2 regions of the Nocardioides sp. LML1-1-1.1 genome follow, and region 2 is predicted to be linked to the other one. Evidence: riboswitches for the same ligand, from Rfam matches in the RefSeq annotation. Region 2 holds a riboswitch; the other holds the start of a gene.
What was found. A riboswitch is a leader RNA that binds a small molecule or an ion and turns the genes downstream of it on or off. The one in region 2 is predicted to bind cobalamin.

Region 1 (9,537 bases), on a different contig from region 2:
GCGAGGACTCGCAGATGCCCTCGACCTTGATCCGGTCGAAGGTCGCCCGGCGCTCGGGCGGCAGGCTGGCGGCGAAGGTGTCCCGCTCGGTCGTGACGTGGTCGCGGAAGGCCGCGCGCAGGCCGGGGTCGCGGACGACCACGAAGTCCCAGGGCTGGCTCATCCCGACGCTCGGGGCGCGGTGGGCGGCGCCGAGGACCCGCAGCAGGACGTCGTCGGCCACCGGGGCGCCGGTGAACTCGGCGCGGACGTCGCGACGGCGCTCGATGACGTCGTACAGGGTGGCGGTCATGCGGCCCGCCGGGCGGCGTCGACCAGGTCCTCGGCGCTGACCTCGCCGATCGGGACGTGCTCGGCGGCGAGGTGCTCGGCGAGCACCGCGGCCAGCCCCATCCGCATCGGCCCGGACTCGCAGTCCACGACGACCGTGGTGACGCCGGACTCCGCGAGCAGGCCCGCGGCGGCACGGGAGCGGGCGACGGCGTCGGCGCCGGAGGTGGCCCGGCCGTCGGTGACCACGACGAGCAGCGCGCGACGCAGCGGGTCACGGGTGCGCTCGACGGCGAGCAGGTGCGCGGCCTCCAGCAGGCCCTCGGCGAGCGGGGTCCGGCCACCGGCCGGCAGCTCCTCCAGCCGCTGCGCGGCGGCGTCGACCGAGTGCGTCGGCGGCAGGGCGACCTCGGCCCCGGCGCCGCGGAAGGTGACCAGGCCGACCTTGTCGCGGCGCTGGTAGGCGTCGAGCAGCAGGCTCAGCACGGCGGTCTTGACCTGCTCCATCCGCTTGCGCGCGGCCATCGAGCCGGACGCGTCGACGCAGAACAGCACCAGGTTGGACTCGCGGCCCTCGCGCACGGCGACGCGCAGGTCCGCCGGCCGCAGCAGCAGCCGGCCCTCTCGCCGGCCGCGGGCGAACTGGTGCGGCGCGGCCGCCCGGATCGTCTCGGTGAGGTGGATGGCCCCTCCGGCACCGGTCGGTACGGCGGCGCCGACCCGGCGGCCGTTGCTGGTCCGCGCCCGGCTGCGCCGGCCGGAGGTCCCGGCACCGACGCCGCGGACCGCCAGCAGCCGGGTCCGGTACGTCGCGCCGGTGCCCGCCACGTCGGTCGAGTTGGGGGTTTCCCCGGTCGAGTTGGGGGTTTCCCCGGTCGAGTTGGGAGTTTCCCCGGTCGAGTCGGGAGTTTCCGCCGTCCCGTCGTGGCCGTCCGGCTCAGGGCCGTCCGCGTCGGGACCGTCCGGGCCGGGACCCTCCGGCTCCGGGTCGGGCTCGGGATCGGTCGGGTCCTCCGGCGGCAGCTCGTCGTCGCCGAGCGCCTGGTCGAGCAGGTCCTCGTCGAGCCCGGGCGCGTCGAAGGGCTTGCGCCGGCGCCGGTGCGGCAGGGCCAGCGTGGCCGCGACCCGGATGTCGTCGAGGATCACCTGCGAGCGACCGGACCAGGCGGCGTGCGCGACGGCGGCGCGGGCGGTCACGATGTCGGCGCGCAGGCCGTCGACGTCGAAGGCCGCGCACACCTCGGCGATCTTGAGCAGCGCGGCGTCCGTGAGCCGGACCGACCCGACCAGGTCCTGAGCAGAAGCGATCCGCTCCCGCAGCGCGGCCTCGGCATCGGCGTACGACGCGGCGAAGCCGGCCGGGTCGGCGTCGTAGGCCATCCGGCGGCGCACCACCTCGGCCCGCAGCGCGGGGTCGCGCGGCGCGGCGACCTCGACGGTGAGGCCGAAGCGGTCGAGCAGCTGCGGGCGCAGCTCGCCCTCCTCGGGGTTCATCGTGCCGACGAGCACGAAGCGGGCCTCGTGGGTCATCGAGACGCCGTCGCGCTCGACGGTGGCGCGGCCCATCGCCGCGGCGTCGAGGAGCAGGTCGACGAGGTGGTCGTGCAGCAGGTTGACCTCGTCAACGTACAGGATCCCGCGGTGGGCCTTGGCCAGCAGCCCGGGCTCGTACTCCGCCTTGCCCTCGGCGAGCGCGCTCTCCAGGTTGATCGAGCCGGTCACCCGGTCCTCGGTGGCGCCGATCGGCAGCTCGACGAGCGGGACCGGCCGGTCCTCGACCGGCGGCAGCACCGCGGCGAGGGCGCGCACGATGGTCGACTTGGCGGTGCCCTTCTCGCCGCGGACCAGGACGCCGCCGACGTCGGGCGCGATCGTGGTCAGGATCAGCGCGAGCGCCATCGGGTCGGGGCCGTCGGGTCCGTCGGCGCCGACGACCGCGCTGAACGGGAAGTGCGGGTTGTCAGGGGGCTGGCTCATCGCAGACGTGCCTTCCGTTGCACTCGTTCGGTGGAGTAGAGGTAGGACTCGCCGTCCGAGCGTTGGTCGTCGGTGGCGAGCGCCGGCCCGACGAGGATCACCGCGGCCTGCTTCAGCCCGGCCTCCTCGACGAGGTCGGCGATGGTGGCGACCGTGCCGCGCAGCACCAGCTCCTCGGGCTGGCTGGCCCGGGAGACGACCGCGACCGGGCAGGCGTCGCCGTAGTGCTCGGCGAGCTCGGCCATCAGGGCGCGGGTCCGGGTGATGGCCAGGTGCAGCACGAGCGTCGCCCCGGTCGCGGCGTACGCCGCCAGCGACTCGCCCTCCGGCATGGCCGTCGAGCGCGCCTGGGTCCGGGTCAGCACCACCGACTGCGCGACGAGCGGCACGGTCAGCTCGCGGCCGACGGTGGCGGCCGCCGCCGCATAGGCCGGTACGCCGGGCGTGACGTCCCACGCGACCCCGGCCGCGTCGAGCCGCCGGGTCTGCTCGTGGAGGGCGGAGTAGAGCGACGGGTCGCCCGAGGTCAGCCGGACGACGTCCTGGCCGGCGGCGTCGGCCTCGACCAGCACCGCCGTGATCCGGTCGAGGTCGAGCTCCTGGGTGTCGACGAGCCGGGTCGCGGGGCGGCAGTGCGAGAGCACCGCGGCGTCGAGGTAGGTGCCGGGGTAGAGCACCACGTCCGCGCTGCCGAGCAGGGCCGCGGCGCGCAGCGTGATCAGGTCGGCGGCGCCGGGCCCGGCTCCCACGAAGTGCACGGTCATCGGGACTCCTTGGTCCAGGACCACTGCACGACCGCGCGGGCCGGCGTCCATCCGGTGAACCGCCCGCCCAGCGGGGTCACGTGCTCCACGGACAACCGGGTCAGCTCACCGCCGTGGGCGTGGAACGCCTCGACGAGCAGTGCCTCGGTCTCCAGGGTCACCCCGTGCGCGACCAGCCGGCCGTTGGGCGCCAGGTGCTCCCGGCACAGGTCGAGCAGGCCGGGGGCGGTGGCGCCGCCGCCGACGAAGACCGCGTGCGGCGTCGGCAGGTCGGCGAGAGCGTCGGGCGCGCGGCCGATCACGACCTCCAGGCGGGGTACGCCGAGGGTCGCGGCGTTGCGTGCCACCCGCTCCGCCCGCTCGGGGTCCGCCTCGACCGCCACCGCGGAGGTGCGCGGGTGGGCACGCAGCCACTCGATGCCGACGGAGCCGGCGCCCGCGCCGACGTCCCAGAGCAGGTGGCCAGGACGCGGGGCGAGCCGGGAGAGCGCGCTGGCGCGGACGTCGCGCTTGGTGAGCTGTCCGTCGTGCTCGAAGAGGCCGTCGTCGATGCCGGTGGCCCAGGTGTTGGTGTCGTCCTCGGCGGTGGGCACCTCGACCGCGATCACGTTGAGGCGGGGCTGGGGACCGGTCCACGCGCCGAGGTCGGAGGGGATCCCGGTGTACCGCGACTCCTGCGGCGTGCCGAGGTCGCCGAGCACGGTCATCCTGGCGTCGTCGAAGCCGTCGGTGTCGAGCAGCTCGGCCACGGCCAGGGGCGTGCGCTCGTCCGACGACAGCACCAGCAGCCGGGCGCCGGCGGCCAGCTCGCGCCGCAGCGCCGCCACGTCCCGGCCCACGAGCGAGACGACCGTCGATTCCTCCGCGGACCAGCGCATCCGGGCCCGGGCGAGCGCGACGGAGGAGACCGCGGGCACCACCTCGACGGCGTCGGGCCCGAGCAGGCGGACGAGCGTCGTACCGATGCCGGACACCAGGGGGTCGCCGGAGGCCAGCGCGACGACCCGGCGCCCGTCGTGCTCACCGAGGAAGGTGGCGAGCGACGACATCGGACGCGGCCAGGCGGCCCGGACCTGCCCGTCGACCGGCGGCGCCAGGGCGAGGTGCCGCTCGCCGCCGAGCAGCACCTCGGCGCCCTCGACCAGCGCGAGCGAGGCCGGAGGGAGGTGGCCGTCGGCGCCGATGCCGACGACGGTGACCCTCAGTCCACCCATCGCGGCGTCCAGACCGTGCCGTCGGCCTCCGCGCGGGTGGCGGAGGCACCGATGATGAGCAGGCACTTCATGTCGATGCTGTCGGTGTCGAGCCCGCCGAGGGTGGTGACCGTCAGCGACTCCTCGTCCCGGCCGACGTCGCGGCCCACGACCACGACCGTGTCGGGGGAGCGGTGCTCGAGCAGGATCTTCTGCATCTCCACGACCTGCTCGCGCCGCGAGCGCGAGGCCGGGTTGTAGACGCCGAGCACCAGGTCGGCCTCCGCGACCAGCCGCAGCCGCCGCTCGACGACCGCCCACGGCTTGAGCCGGTCGGACAGGCTCAGCACCGCGAAGTCCGCGCCGATCGGGGCGCCCGCCCGCGCGGCGACCGCCTGGATCGCGCTCACGCCGGGCAGGACCCGCACCGGCACGCCGGCGTACGCCGGGTCGGCCGCGGCCTCGAAGACGGCCGATGCCATCCCGAACACCCCGGCGTCACCGCCGGAGACCACCGCGACCTTCGCGCCCTGCCGCGCGAGGTCGAGCGCGAACCGGGCCCGGTCGACCTCGACGGTGTTGCCCGAGGCGTGCCGCTGGAGGCCGGGGCGCTGCGGCACCCGGTTGACGTACGGCGCGTAGCCCACCACGTGCGACACCTCGGCCAGCGCGGCGGAGGCCTCCGGGGTCAGCCAGCCGTCCGGGCCCGGTCCGAGGCCGATCACGAGCAGCTCGGCGGCGTCCGGCTCGACGGCGGCGACCTCGGCCGCGACCTCCGTGCCGGTGCGCAGCCGCGCGGCCGACGAGGGGCGCGCGGAGTCGCCGGGGACCACGATCAGCGAGAAGTAGGGGACCGAGTCGGCATCCACCTCGGCGACCGGCAGCCAGCGCTCCTCGGGCTGGGAGGCACGCTCGACGTAGAGCGCGCCGTCGAGCCGGCCGGCCTGCTCCAGCGCGGAGCGGACGGCGGGGAAGGTGCGGCCGAGCTTCATGATGACCGCGCCGTCGGTGTCGGCGAGGCGGCGGGCCAGCTCGGGCTCGGGCAGCGTGCCGGGGAGCACCGTGAGCACGTCGTCCTGGCGCACCAGCGGCGCGGGCACGGTCGCGGTCGCGGCGGCGAAGGCGGGCACCCCCGGCACGACGTCGACCGGGAAGCGGTCGCGGAAGCGGTCGAGGAGGTACATCGAGGAGCCGTAGAACAGCGGGTCGCCCTCGGCCAGCAGGACCACGTCGCGGCCGGCGTCGAGGTGGACGGCCAGCCGCGCCTCGCAGTCGTCGTAGAAGTCGGCCAGCGCGCCGACGTACCCGCCGGGGTGGTCGGTGGTGCCGGTCGTGACCGGGTAGCGCAGCTCCTCCTCCACGGCGTCCGCCGGGATCAGGTGCGCCGCGATCCTGCGGGCGTGGGAGTCCTTGCGGACGCCGGCGTGGAAGGCCACGACCGCCGCGGCGCCGATGAGGCGCTCCGCCTTGCGGGTGATCAGCTCGGGGTCGCCGGGACCGATGCCGACGACGTGGAACTGCCCGGTCATTCCGCCTCCTGGGCGAGCGCGTTGACGGCCGACGATGCCATGGCCGAGCCGCCACGGCGACCACGGACGGTGACGAACGGGATGTCGATGCCGTGCTCGTCGGCGAAGGCGGCCAGTGCGTCCTTGGACTCCGCGGCCCCGATGAAGCCGACCGGGCAGCCGACGATCGCGGCCGGGCGCGGCGCGCCGTCGAGGATCATCTCCAGCAGGTGGAAGAGCGCGGTCGGAGCGTTGCCGATCGCGACGACGGCGCCGTCGAGGTACGGCGTCCACAGCGAGACCGCCGCCGCGGTGCGCGTGGTCGACCACTGCTCCGCCAGCGCGGGGACCCGCTCGTCGGTGAGGAAGCAGTGCACCGGGTTGTCCGCGGGCAGGCGGCCGGCGGTGATGCCCATCGCGACCATCCGGGCGTCGCAGAGGATCGGCGCGCCCGCGGCGAGCGCGGCACGGCCGGCCTCGGCCAGCCGGGGGTGGACGACGAGGTCGCGGACCAGGTCGGTCTGGCCGCTGCCGTGGATCATCCGGACGGCGACCTTCTCCGCGTCCGCCGGAACCCCGGACAGGTCCGACTCGCGGCGGATCGTGGCGAAGGAGTCGACGTAGATCGCCGGCCCGTCGGCGATGTAGTCGTACCGACGCGGGGGAGCGGTCAGGTCGGTCATGAGGTCTCCTCGGGGGACGGCTCGGGGATCAGGACGCCGTGCCACGGGGTCACGACGACGGTCTCGGCTCGCCAGCCGGCGAGGTCGGCGGACGTCAGCCCGTCCTCGCCGACCGGCACGTGCTCGCCGCCGGCCACCGGGCCGAACGGCAGCGGCTCGCCGCGGACGTCCGCGCCGGGCTCCGGAGCGCGGGCCGGCGCCAGGGGAGCGGGCAGCTCGTCCACGTGCCAGGCCGCGGCCGGACCGGTGCCGCGGGCGGACAGGAAGGCGCGGGCGAGACCGGCGAGCGCGTCCGCGGCCTCGGCCAGCGCGACGACCTCGCCCCAGCCCTCGCCGACGCGGAGCTGGGCGCTCTCGCGGTCGAGCGCGACCAGGCCGAGGTCCTTGTGCCGGTCGGCGAGGTCGCCGCGGCCGTCGTCGAGGGTGAACAGGAAGCGGCCCGGCAGGCCGGCCAGCCCCTCGTCGCCGAGCAGCAGCGCATCGAGCGCGGCCACCACCGGGCCCAGGTCGGCGCGGCCGCCGGCGTACCCGGTCTGGGGGGAGGCCAGCACGTTGCGGACCCGGTCGTGGGCACGTGAGGGGAGCAACCCGGTCGCCTCCAGCGCGGCCAGTGCCTCGTCGGCGAGACGGTCGCCGGTCAGCGGCATCGCCCGGACCTGCAGGTTCGCGCGGCCGGTCAGCCGGACCCGGCCGTCACCGTACTCGGCGGCGACCTCCGCCAGCGCGCGCAGCGCGGAGAGCGCCACTCGGCCGCCGGGGACCCGGATCCGCACCAGGCCACCGTCGTCGGCCGGCCACGGGTGCACGATGCCCGGGCACCGGTCCGGTCGGCTGCGCGCCATGTGTGGTCCTTCGAGGCCGGGGATCCTCGCGATCTCCCCTCACGACCTCGCGAGCGGTACGTCGCAAGGGCCAGCAGGTCTTCGGACTCGGGATCATCCGGTGCGGAGCGTCTTCCCAGGCCCCGGAGGGTCCAGTGACGTCGTGCTCCGCCCGTCACCCACACCGCTGCGCGTCAGTCCCGGACTCGCACCGGGTTCCCTGACCTCCGGGGAGGTCGACTGGCAGCCGCACACTACCAACGGCCCCGCTAGCCTGGCCGACATGCCCGCGCTCGAGGACGTCGTCGACCTGGTCCACGGCTGGTACCCACCGGCCACCGCCGACTCCTGGGACGCCGTCGGCCTCGTCGCCGGCGACCCGGCCCAGCCGGTGAAGAAGGTGCTGCTCGCCGTCGACCCGACGCCGGCGGTCGCCGAGGAGGCCGCCGACTGGAAGGCCGACCTGCTCGTCGTGCACCACCCGCTCTTCCTCAAGCCGGTGCACGGCGTCGCGGCGACCACGCCCAAGGGGCGCACCCTGCACACCCTGACCAAGGCCGGTACGGCGCTGCTGACCGCGCACACGAACGCCGACCAGGCCGTGGGCGGGGTCTCGGAGGCGCTCGCCCTGGCGATCGGGCTCACCGACCTCGCCCCGATCCTCCCCGCGCCTGGCGGTCCGCGCGACAAGGTCACCGTCTTCGTGCCCGCCGACGCCGCCGCGCCCGTGCGGGCCGCGATGGCCGAGGCCGGTGCCGGCCGGATCGGCGACTACGACTTCGCCTCGTTCACCAGCGCGCCCGGCGAGGGCCGGTTCCGCCCGCTGGAGGGCGCGGAGCCGATGGTCGGCACCGTCGGTGAGCTGGCGACCGTCGAGGAGGTGCGGATCGAGGTGGTCCTCGACCGTGCGGTCCGCGGCGAGGTGGTCCGCGCCCTGCTCGCCGCGCACCCCTACGAGGAGCCGGCCTACGACGTCGTCGAGGTCGCCGACCCCGGGCTCGCCGCCACCGGCACCGGCCGGATCGGCAGCCTTCCCCAGGTGACCCTCGCCGAGCTCGCGGGCACCATCTCGGCCGCGCTGCCGACCACGGCGGCCGGCGTACGGGTGGCGGGGGACCCGGACCGGCCGGTACGACGTGTCGCGGTCTGCGGCGGCGCCGGCGACTTCCTGCTCGACCGGGTCGCCGGGCTCGACGTGGACGCCTACGTCACCAGCGACCTGCGCCACCACCCGGCCGCGGAGTTCACCGAGAAGGGCGGCCCGGCACTCGTCGACGTCTCCCACTGGGCGGCCGAGTGGACCTGGCTGCCCGTCGTCGCGCGACGCCTGACCGACGCCCTCGGCGACGCGGTCGACACCCGGGTGAGCGAGATCGTCACCGATCCTTGGACAATGCACCTGTGAACGCCGACCCCGCCGCCCAGCTCCGCCTGCTCGACCTCCAGGCCCTCGACTCCCAGGTCGACCAGCTCCGGCACGTGCGGGCCAACCCGCCGCAGGCCGCGCAGATCAAGGAGCTGCTCGGTCGCCGCGGTGACGTCGACGGCCGGCTGCGCGACCAGCGCATCGTCGTGGACGACCTCACCGCGGCCCAGGCCAAGGCGGACGCCGACGTGGAGCAGGTCAAGGCGCGTCGTACGCGTGACCGGGACCGGATGGACTCCGGTGCCATCGCCGACCCCAAGGCGCTGGAGCGGATGCAGCACGAGCTGGCCTCGCTGGAGCGCCGGATCTCCACCCTGGAGGACGAGGAGCTGGAGGTGATGGAACAGCTCGAGGAGGCGCAGGCCGCGCTCGCCGAGCTGACCGCGGCCCTCGAGGAGATCGACACCGAGCTGGGCGCGCTGACCACCGCGCGCGACGAGAAGGCCGGAGAGCTGGACGCCGAGATCCTCGCCGTCAGCACCCGCCGCGACCCGATCGTCGCCGACATCCCGGCCGACCTCCTCGCGCTCTACGACCGGCTGCGCGCCAGCAAGGGCGGGGTCGCCGTCGGTGCCCTGCGCGCCCGCCAGTGCGGCGGCTGCCAGTTGGCCCTCGACGCCGGTGAGCTCGCCGAGATCCGGGCGCTGTCCGCGGACACGGTGGTCCGGCACGAGGAGTGCCAGCGGATCCTGGTCCGCACGCCCGAGAGCGGGCTGTGACGCGCCGGGTCGTCGTCGAGGCCGACGGCGGCTCGCGCGGCAACCCCGGCCCGGCGTCGTACGGCGCCGTGCTGCGTGACGCCGCGAGCGGCGCCGTGCTCGCCGAGGACGCCCGGACGATCGGGGTGGCGACCAACAACGTGGCGGAGTACTCCGGCCTCGTCGCCGGCCTCGCG
Region 2 (9,537 bases):
TGCCGTCCACCCGCGGCTCGCCCTGGTCGGCGCGGCTGCCGTCCGGCGCCGTCACGACGACGTACGACGGGGGGCTGATCTCCTCGTTGAAGGTCAGCGTCGCGCTGCCGGGGAGGGCGGCGAGCCGCTGCCCGTCTGAGGGGTCGCTCGACACCAGGGCGGCATGGGCCCAGGCCGGGGCGGCGGGCAGGCCGAGGACGCCGAGCACCAGGAGCACGGCGCAGGTGCGGAGGGCGTGGCTCATGCGAGGGTCCTCCAGTAGTCCCAGAACTTCACCAGGGCCTGCACGACGACGGCGAGGTAGAGCGTGACGACGACCAGGTAGCGGTAGTCCCACAGCACCCGGCCCACCGGGTGCGGGCGCGCGGCGAGGGCGACGGTCCACACCGCGATCGGGATGGTCACCGTCCACACGACCATGCACCACGGGCACAGGGCTCCGATCCGGTAGATGCTCTGGAAGGACAGCCAGGCCACGAACACCAGCCCGAGACAGGCGCCGGTCGCGAAGCCGGCGAGCACCCAGCGGGGCAGGTGCACACCGCCGGCGAGCAGGACGCCGAGGGTGAGCACCACCGCGAAGGCGCCGATCCCCAGCAGCGGGTTGGGGAAGCCGAAGACCCGTGCCTGCTCGGTCACCATCACCGAGCCGCAGGACAGGATCGGCGAGAGGTCGCAGGAGAGCCGGTGCTCGGGGTCCTCCAGCAACCGGAAGCGCTCGACGGTCAGCACGAACGCCGCCGCCAGCCCGATCGCGCCGCCGGCGGCGAGCGCCAGCCCGGTGGCCCGGGCCGGCGTCGCCTCGACGGAGGGGTGCTGCTCGGTCACGACAGGGCCTTCTCGACGGCGGCCTGGATGCTCGCCGCGTCGAAGCCGTCGACCTTCGTGCCGTCCACGAAGATCGTGGGCGTGCCGGTGACCTCGCCCTGCAGGGTCTTGGTCGTGGTGGCCTTCACCCAGTCGGCGTAGGACTCGTCCTCGACGCAGTCGGAGATCCGGTCGGTGTCGGCACCGGCCTTCTCGGCGAGGTCGAGCAGCTCGCTGTCGGTGAGCCCCGCGCCGCCCTCGGCCGGCTGGTGGTCGAAGAGCTCCTTGTGGAAGGCCAGCCACGTCTCCGGCCCCTCCGCGGCCACGCACGCGGCCGCGTTGGAGGCGCGGCTGGAGTAGCGCGTCGTGGAGACCCGGTCCAGGAAGGCGATCGGGCGGTACTGCACCTGGATCCGCGGATCGGCGCGGTACTGCGCGAGCAGGTCGCCGGCCGTCGCCTCGAACTGCTGGCAGATCGGGCACTGGAAGTCCTCGACCACCTGGATGACGACCTTCGGGTCCTTCGCGCCGAAGGACAGTGCGCCGTTCTCGTCGACCAGCTCGGGCCGGTCCTTGATCGCGATCGGGTCCTCGCCGCTGCCGCGCACGGCGAGCACGAGCACGGTGACGGCGACCACGACCACCACGACGAGGACGGGGAGGCCGGCCTGGAGCAGCAGCTTGCGCTTGCGCTCCTGACGGCGGGCCTCCTCCTGCTGCCGGGTCATCGCGGCGTGCCGGGCCGCCCGGGCCTCGGCCCGGCGCTCCTCGTCACCCGGCGGCGGGGGCAGGTGGGGCTGGTTGTTCTTGCTCATGACTCCTCCAGGAGGGACTGTCCGGTGTAGCCGCCCTGGGGGGCGGCGGGAGGCACGGCGTAGACCGCCGAGCCGATGGTCGTGACCCACTCGTTGAGTCGGTCGAGGTCGTCCAGGCGCTGCTGCACGGGGACGAACTGCCGGGCGGGATCGGCGGCGTAGGCCAGGAACACCAGTCCGCTGTCCTCGCCGGTCGATCGCCGCGGGTCCGGCTCGGTGTAGTTGTAGGCGCGCCGCAGGAACCTCTCCGCGGGGTCGGTGCTGCGCGCCCGGGCGATGTGGCTGGCCGGGTCGATGACCGGGAAGCCGAACCGGTCGGTGGCCGCGAAGTCCGGCTCGTCCCGCTCCTGGCGTCCCGTCAGCGGAGCGCCGGTGTCCAGGCGCCGGCCGACGACCACCTCCCGCCCGACCCGGTCGACCCGGTCCCAGCGGTCGAGCTGCATCCGGATGCGCCGTACGACGAGGAAGGTGCCACCGTCGTACGGCTCGGGGGAGCGGGCCCACACCAGCGAGGCGAAGCCGGGATCGGCCTCGGTCGGGTTGACCGTGCCGTCCACCTGCCCCATCAGGTTGCGCATCGTGGTGCCGTCGGGGACGGTGCCACGCGCGGTGCGGAAGCCGTGCTGGATCCAGCGCACGTCCGCGAACGGCCGGGCGTCCTTGAGCAGCATCCGCTTGGCGTGGGCCAGGGTGAGCGGGTCGTCGCTGCAGACCTGGGCGACGACGTCGGTCTGCGACCACCGTTCCTCCAGCCGGTCCCGGCGGAAGGCCGGCAGCTCCTCCAGGACCGGCCGTCTCTCGGCCGGCACCAGCTCGCGCAGCACCCGCGGGCCGAAGCCGAAGGTCGCCGTCAGCCGGGACGGGTGCCCGGCCAGGTCCGGCTCGGTGTCCGCCAGCGCGGGCCGGCCGGCCGCGAGCCGCCCGGCGTCGTCGGACAGCAGGCGCATCATCCGGACCAGCTCGGCGCGGCCACCGCGCAGGTCCCAGCCCACGAGGGCCAGGTGGGCCTGGGGCGGGGTGGCGATGCCGGCCTGGTTCCGGCCGACCGCCGGTGCCGTCTCCGTGCCCGGGGACGGTCCGACCACGCGGGTCGGACCGTCCGCGGTGCGTGGACCGGGCGCCGTCGCCGCCACGGCGGCGGAGGCGCTCCAGCCCACCCCGGCGCCGCCGAGTGCGGCGGCCCCGGTGCGGAGGACGTTCCGGCGGTCCCAGCGAGGACCGCCGGCCATCAGCTGCTGCCGTCCGAGGGCTGGTACTTCTCGTCGGCGCCCTCGAACGGCTTGACGGTGGCCTCGACCTCGGTCGTCGAGCCGTCGCCGAGGGTGAGCGTGATCGTGACGGTGGTGCCGGCCGCGACCGGCCCCTCCAGGTCCATCATCATGATGTGGTCGCCGCCGGGGACCAGGCTCACCTTCCCTCCGGCGGGGATGACGAAGCCGCCCTTCTTGGGCCGCATCGCCATCGAGCCGTCGGCGTTCTCGACGGTCTCGTGCAGCTCGGTCATCGCGTTGACGGGCGTCGAGGCACTGACGACGTCGATGTCCTGGTCGGAGGAGTTGGACAGGGTGCCGAAGGCGGCGGTCATCCCGCTGCCGGCGGCCTTGACCCACGGGTCGGTGACGCTGAGCGCCGCGGCCTGGGTCGTCGCGCTGGCGGACGGGGAGGACGACGTCGTACCGGGTGGGTCGTCGTTGCCGCAGGCCGCGAGGGCCGGGGCGAGCAGGCCGCACAGCAGTGCGGCGGACAGGGTGGTCTTGCGCATGACGGGTTCTTCTCGTTTCGGGTTCCGGGCGCGCGAGGGCGCGCAGCGACAGGCGCCCGCGCACCTGCCGGAGCCCGGAGGGGCCGGACCGTCAGTGCGCGAGGCGCAGGGGAGAGGTGAGGTCGAGCCGTCGTACGGGCGGGCCGCGAGGCTCCGCGGCGGTGCGCACGGTCTGGGAGCGGACCGCGCCGCGCTCGGCGCGGACCCGCTGCCGGTCGCGCACCGGCAGCCGGAGAAGGCCCAGCAGCCGCAGCACCAGCCAGCCCACGAGGGCCCCGACCGCGGCCACCACGGCCTGGTCGAGACCGGCGGAGACGGCGGTGGTGGCGGCGACCACGCCGAGGTGGGTCAGCGCCATCGACGGGGTCAGCCCGACCGCGTCGAGCAGGGTCATGCCGCCCGCGGCGTGATGGGCGTGCCCGTGGTGGTGCATCCCGGTCGGCGCCATCATCAGCGTCAGGTGACCCACGGCCTGGGCGCAGAACGCCGTCAGCGCCAGCCGGGGGACGGCGACCCGCCCGCTCGGGGTGAGCGCGACCGCCAACGGCAGCGCGACCCCCAGCACGACCAGGCCGGGCACGAGCAGCACCGTGCCACCACCGGCGACGTGCGCGCACAGCGCGCCGAAGGACGCGACCAGGCCGGCGACGAGGCCGCGGGCAGGCCGGAACCGGCGCCCGGAGGCGGCAGCGGTTCGGGTGGCGGACATCCCCGCCATGGTAGGCGGCGGGTGGGGACCCGCCGCCTACCGGTGCGCGCCTCAGAAGTCCTCGTCGAAGCCCACGGTCCCGCTCACCCCGACCTGGTACGCCGAGACCCGCCGCTCGAAGAAGTTCGACAGCTCCTGGACGTCCTGCAGCTCCATGAAGGCCAGCGGGTTGGGCGATCCGTAGATCGGCTCCAGGCCGAGCCGCTGCATCCGGCGGTCGGCGACGTGCTCCAGGTAGGAGCGCATGTCGGCCGTCGACAGCCCGGCGACGCCCATCCCGAGCAGGTCCTCCGCGAACTGGGCCTCCGCGGCCACGCCGTCCATGAGCATCTGCCGCACCTGCGCGGCGAGGTCGTCGTCGAAGAGGTCCGGCTCCTCCTCGCGCACCGTGTCGACCACGTCGAAGGCGAAGCCCATGTGCATCGACTCGTCGCGGAACACCCAGTTGGTGCCCGAGGCCAGCCCGTTGAGCAGGCCGCGGGAGCGCAGGAAGTAGACGTAGGCGAAGGCGCCGTAGAAGAACAGGCCCTCGATCACGGCGGCGAAGCAGATCAGGTTGAGCAGGAAGGCCCGCCGGTGCTCCTTGGTCTCCAGCCGGTCGAGCTCGAAGACCTTGTCGATCCACCGGAAGCAGAAGTCCGCCTTGTGCTTGATCGACGGGATGTTGTCGACGGCGGCGAAGGCCTCGTGGCGCTCGGTCTCGTCGGGCACGTAGGTGTCGAGCAGGGTGAGGTAGAACTGCACGTGCACCGCCTCCTCGAAGAGCTGCCGGGACAGGTAGAGCCGGCCCTCCGGGGAGTTGATGTGCTGGTAGAGATTGAGCACCAGGTTGTTGGCGACGATGGTGTCGCCGGTGGCGAAGAAGGCGACCAGGCGCGACACCAGGTGCCGCTCGGCCTCGGTGAGCCGCTTCAGGTCGGCGAGGTCGGAGTGCAGGTCCACCTCCTCGACGGTCCAGTTGTTCTTGATGCCGTCGCGGTAGCGCTCGTAGAAGTGCGGGTAGCGCATCGGCCGCAGGGTGAGGTTCATCCCCGGGTCCAGCAGCATCCGGGTGGCGGAGTGGTCGTTGACGGTGCTCACTGGCAGGCCTCGCAGCTCTCGGGGTTCTCGAGGGAGCAGGCGAGTGCTTCCTCGTCGGTGGCGGTGGCAGGGGTGACCGCGACGGTCGCCTGCTGGATGCGCGTCGCGGGCCGCGAGCGCAGGTAGTACGTCGTCTTCAGCCCGCTCTTCCAGGCGAAGGCGTACATCGACGACAGCTTGCCGATCGTCGGTGAGGCGAGGAACAGGTTGAGCGACTGGGCCTGGTCGACGAAGCCCTGTCGCTCGGCGGCCATCTCGATGAGCGCCTTCTGCGGCAGCTCCCAGGCCGTGCGGAACAGCAGCCGTACGTCGTCCGGCAGCTGCCCGATCCCCTGCACCGACCCCTCGGCGCGCTTGATCGCCTCGCGCACCTCCGGGGTCCACAGCCCGCGGCCCTTGAGCTCGCGGACCAGCGCGGAGTTCACCTGCAGGAACTCCCCCGACAGCGTCTCCCGCTTGAACAGGTTGGAGACCTGGGGCTCGATGCACTCGTAGCAGCCCGCGATCGAGGCGATGGTCGCCGTCGGCGCGATCGCGACGAGCAGCGAGTTGCGCAGCCCGTGCTCGGCGACCCGCTCCTTGAGCGCCGCCCACCGCTCGGGCTGGGTGAGGGTGGCGCCCCACAGGTCGGGGTGGAGGTCGCCGCGCGCGGCCCGCGTCTCGTCGTACGACGGGTGGGGGCCGTGCTCCTCGGCGAGCGCGCAGGACACCTCGAGCGCCGTCAGGTGGATCTCCTCGGAGATCCGGGTCGACAACGCCTTGGCCTCGGGGGAGTCGAAGGGCAGCCGCAGCGCGAAGAAGACGTCCTGCAGGCCCATCAGGCCCAGGCCCACCGGCCGCCACCGCGGGTTGGAGGCCGCGGCCGGCTCGCTCGGGTAGTAGTTGATGTCGATGACCCGGTCGAGGAAGGGCACCGCGGTCCGGACGGTCGCGCGCAGCTTCTCCCAGTCGACGTCGGCCCCGCCGGCCGAGCCTGCCGGGACCAGGTGCTGGGCGAGGTTGACCGAGCCGAGGTTGCACACCGCGGTCTCGCCGTCGGAGGACACCTCGATGATCTCGGTGCACAGGTTCGACAGGTGCACCACCGGCCGCCCGGGGCCGGGCTGGTCGCTGGTCTGGTTGCAGAACCGGTTGGCCGCGTCCTTGAAGGTCATCCAGCCGTTGCCGGTCTGGGCCAGGGTGCGCATCATCTTGGCGTAGAGGTCGCGTGCCCTGACCTGGCGGACGTAGCGGCCCTCCGCCTCCGCCCGGCGGTACGCCGTGTCGAACGCCTCGCCCCACAGGTCGGGCAGCTCGGGCGCCTGGTTCGGGTCGACGAGCGACCACGTCTCGTCGGCCTCGACCCGGCGCATGAACTCGTCGGGGATCCAGTTGGCCAGGTTGAGGTTGTGCGTACGACGGGCCTCCTCGCCGGTGTTGTCGCGCAGCTCCAGGAACTCCTCCACGTCCGGGTGCCACGGCTCCAGGTAGACGCACGCCGCGCCCTTGCGCCGTCCGCCCTGGTTGACCGCCGCCACCGAGGAGTCGAGGGTGCGCAGGAACGGGACGATGCCGTTGGACTGGCCGTTGGTGCCGCGGATCAGCGCGCCGCGCGAACGGACGCGGGAGAAGCCGATCCCGATGCCGCCGGCGAACTTCGAGAGCTGGGCGACCTGGGTGTAGCGGGCGTAGATCGACTCCAGCTCGTCGCGCGGGCTGTCCACCAGGTAGCAGGAGGACATCTGGGTGTGCCGGGTGCCGGAGTTGAACAGGGTCGGGCTGCTCGGCAGGTAGGCCAGGCTCGACATCAGCCGGTAGAAGCCGATCGCCTCCTGCGGGGTGCGGGAGAGGCCGCAGGCCACCCGGAGCAGGAAGTACTGCGGTGTCTCGATCACCAGCCGGGTGGTCGGGTGACGCAGCAGGTAGCGGTCGTAGACGGTGCGCAGCCCGAAGTACTCGAACCGCCGGTCGCCGGACTCGTCGATCGCGAAGTCGAGCTTGCGGGCGTTGTCCTTGACGAAGGCCGCGGTCTCGTCGCCGATCACGCCCTCGGCGTGCCCGAGCGCGACGGACTGGCTGAACGAGGCCACGCCCTGGTTGCGGATCTCCTTGTCGACGTAGCCCGCGAGCAGCCGGGCCGCGAGCCGGGAGTACGCCGGCTCCTCGCCGATCAGCTCGGCGGCCGTCTGGATCGAGAGCCGGTCCAGCTCGGCGGTGGTGGCGCCGTCGTACAGGCCGCTGATGGTGCGGGTCGCGACCCGCATCGGGTCGACGTCGGGCAGGTCGCCGCTGACCCGGTCGACCGCCCGGACGATCTTGGCGACGTCGACGTTCTCGTGCTCGCCGTTGCGCTTGCGCACCTGCATGGAGGTGCGGGTGGGTGACTCGATGACCGTCACTGGTCTCTCCCCTCGGAGTCGTGGCTCGCGAGGGGACGACAGCGGTCGACGGCACAGCGCCTTCCAGCCGTCGGCCTTCCCACGAGGCCTCGGACCACCGCACCCGGCGGGTGCGGTGCGCTGGCAGGTCTTCGGACTCGTGGGCGTCCGGCTCGCTCCTACTGGCCGTCGCTTCCCAGGCCCTGAGGCCCAGTGCTGTTGACGGCGGTCGTTCCCACTCACCGCTGCGGGGCAGTCCCGGACTCTCACCGGGTTCCCTCTTGCCTCTCCGGCCCGGGTGGGTCGGAGAACCAGCTGCATCGCCACCATATGTAGGGCCGAGCCCGAGAAGTGGGACCAGATGTAGGGGCGGCGTGTCGCGGGTGAGGAAGGACACGGCGGGCCGGCGGGGCCCGGCGTGCTAGCGTCCGCCTCGCCAGTCGCACTCACGAAGATCGTGGGTCAGGGAACCCGGTGAGAGTCCGGGACTGACGCGCAGCGGTGAGGGTGACGGGCGGGGCAACACGCCACTGGAGCGGGCAATTCGCCGCTCTGGGAAGGCGCTCCGTCCGGTCGATCCCGAGTCCGAAGACCTGCTGGCCGTGGGCCTCGGGGTCCGCGTCACACCCCACCCACACAGGCTTCGCGCAAGAGCCTCGGATCGAAAGAGTGACCCGTGACGTCTCGTCGTCCCCGTTTTCTGCCTGCCCTGCTCGCCCTCCCGCTGGCCCTGTCCGCCTGCGCCGGAGCGCCCGAGCCCGAGAAGAAGGAGGCGGCCGGGGACGGGTTCCCGGTCGAGGCCTCCAGCTGTGGCTACACCTCCACCATCGAGGCGCCGCCCGAGCGCGCGGTGACCATGAACCAGGGCGCCACCGAGGTGATGCTCGCCCTCGGCCTGCAGGACCGGATGGCCGGCACGGCGTACCTCGACGACAGCGTGCCGGCCAAGTGGAAGGCGGCGTACGACGAGGTGGAGGTGCTCTCGAAGGAGTACCCCGACCACGAGTCCCTGCTCGCCGCCGAGCCCGACTTCGTCTACGGCTCCTACTCCAGCGCGTTCGGCGACGAGGCCGCCGGCTCCCAGAAGGAGCTGACGGGCCTCGGCATCGGCTCCTTCGTCTCGCTCTTCGGGTGTGGCGAGAACGAGCCGAGCGCGGACGTCTCGTTCGACGCGGTCTGGGACGAGATCGAGACGGTGGCCGAGGTGTTCGGCGTGCCCGAGCGGGCCGAGGCCCTGGAGGAGGACCAGGAGAAGGCGCTCGACGCGCTCGCGCAGCAGGCGCCGGGCAAGGGCCTGGACGTGTTCTGGTTCGACTCCGGCGACAAGGCGGCCTTCGCGGGCGCCGGTGAGGGCGGCCCGCAGCTCATCCTCGACGCCGTCGGGGCCACCAACGTGTTCGCCGACGTCAAGGGCGGCTGGGCCGACGTCAGCTGGGAGCGGGTCGTGAAGTCAGATCCCGACCTGATCGTGCTCGCGGACGCGAGCTGGTCGAGCGCGCAGGAGAAGATCGCACTGCTGGAGAAGGACCCGGTGCTGAAGAACCTGCGCGCGGTGAAGGCGAAGGCGTACGTCGTGCTGCCGTTCTCCGCCACCACGCCGGGCGTCCGGCTCGCCGACGGCGCGGTGGACCTGGGCGAGCAGCTCGCGCAGCGCTCGCGATGACCCTGGCGGCCCGGCCCCTGGGCGCCGTGCTGACGGTGCTCCTGGCGGCGGCGGTCGTGGTGGCGGTCGGCATCGGCTCGGTGCACGTGCCGGTGACCGACGTGCTGGACGTGGTGCTGCGCCGCTTCGGCGCCGCGGTCGACGCGAGCGTGGTCGACGACCGGATCGTGTGGCAGCTGCGGATGCCCCGCGTGCTGGGAGCCGCGGCCACCGGCGCCGGCCTGGCGATCGCGGGCGCGGTGCTGCAGTCGCTGACCCGCAACGACCTCGCGGACCCTTACCTGCTGGGCATCTCCGGTGGCGCCACGGTGGGCGCCGTCAGCGTGATCGTCCTCGGTGTCGGC

Region 1: it holds a riboswitch for cobalamin, as region 2 does, so the genes downstream of both, MRBLML1_RS11290 (nitrite reductase) here and MRBLML1_RS04335 (ribonucleoside-diphosphate reductase subunit alpha) in region 2, are expected to answer to the same signal.

What each region holds. Positions count from the first base shown of each region.
Region 1 is NZ_JBEGHK010000003.1:46,850-56,386, forward strand. Features, by position in the region: gene bluB (5,6-dimethylbenzimidazole synthase) at 1-292, opposite strand, end outside; gene MRBLML1_RS11265 (VWA domain-containing protein) at 289-2,247, opposite strand; gene MRBLML1_RS11270 (cobalt-precorrin-4/precorrin-4 C(11)-methyltransferase) at 2,244-3,011, opposite strand; gene cbiE (precorrin-6y C5,15-methyltransferase (decarboxylating) subunit CbiE) at 3,008-4,225, opposite strand; gene cobJ (precorrin-3B C(17)-methyltransferase) at 4,213-5,733, opposite strand; gene MRBLML1_RS11285 (precorrin-8X methylmutase) at 5,730-6,395, opposite strand; gene MRBLML1_RS11290 (nitrite reductase) at 6,392-7,237, opposite strand; cobalamin riboswitch at 7,293-7,476, opposite strand; gene MRBLML1_RS11295 (Nif3-like dinuclear metal center hexameric protein) at 7,500-8,621, shown strand; gene MRBLML1_RS11300 (zinc ribbon domain-containing protein) at 8,618-9,361, shown strand; gene MRBLML1_RS11305 (bifunctional RNase H/acid phosphatase) at 9,358-9,537, shown strand, end outside.
Region 2 is NZ_JBEGHK010000001.1:885,223-894,759, reverse strand. Features, by position in the region: gene MRBLML1_RS04370 (copper resistance CopC family protein) at 1-244, opposite strand, end outside; gene MRBLML1_RS04365 (vitamin K epoxide reductase family protein) at 241-828, opposite strand; gene MRBLML1_RS04360 (DsbA family protein) at 825-1,622, opposite strand; gene MRBLML1_RS04355 (Dyp-type peroxidase) at 1,619-2,851, opposite strand; gene MRBLML1_RS04350 (copper chaperone PCu(A)C) at 2,851-3,384, opposite strand; gene MRBLML1_RS04345 (hypothetical protein) at 3,476-4,093, opposite strand; gene MRBLML1_RS04340 (ribonucleotide-diphosphate reductase subunit beta) at 4,145-5,173, opposite strand; gene MRBLML1_RS04335 (ribonucleoside-diphosphate reductase subunit alpha) at 5,170-7,551, opposite strand; cobalamin riboswitch at 7,657-7,862, opposite strand; cobalamin riboswitch at 7,951-8,145, shown strand; gene MRBLML1_RS04330 (ABC transporter substrate-binding protein) at 8,207-9,193, shown strand; gene MRBLML1_RS04325 (FecCD family ABC transporter permease) at 9,190-9,537, shown strand, end outside.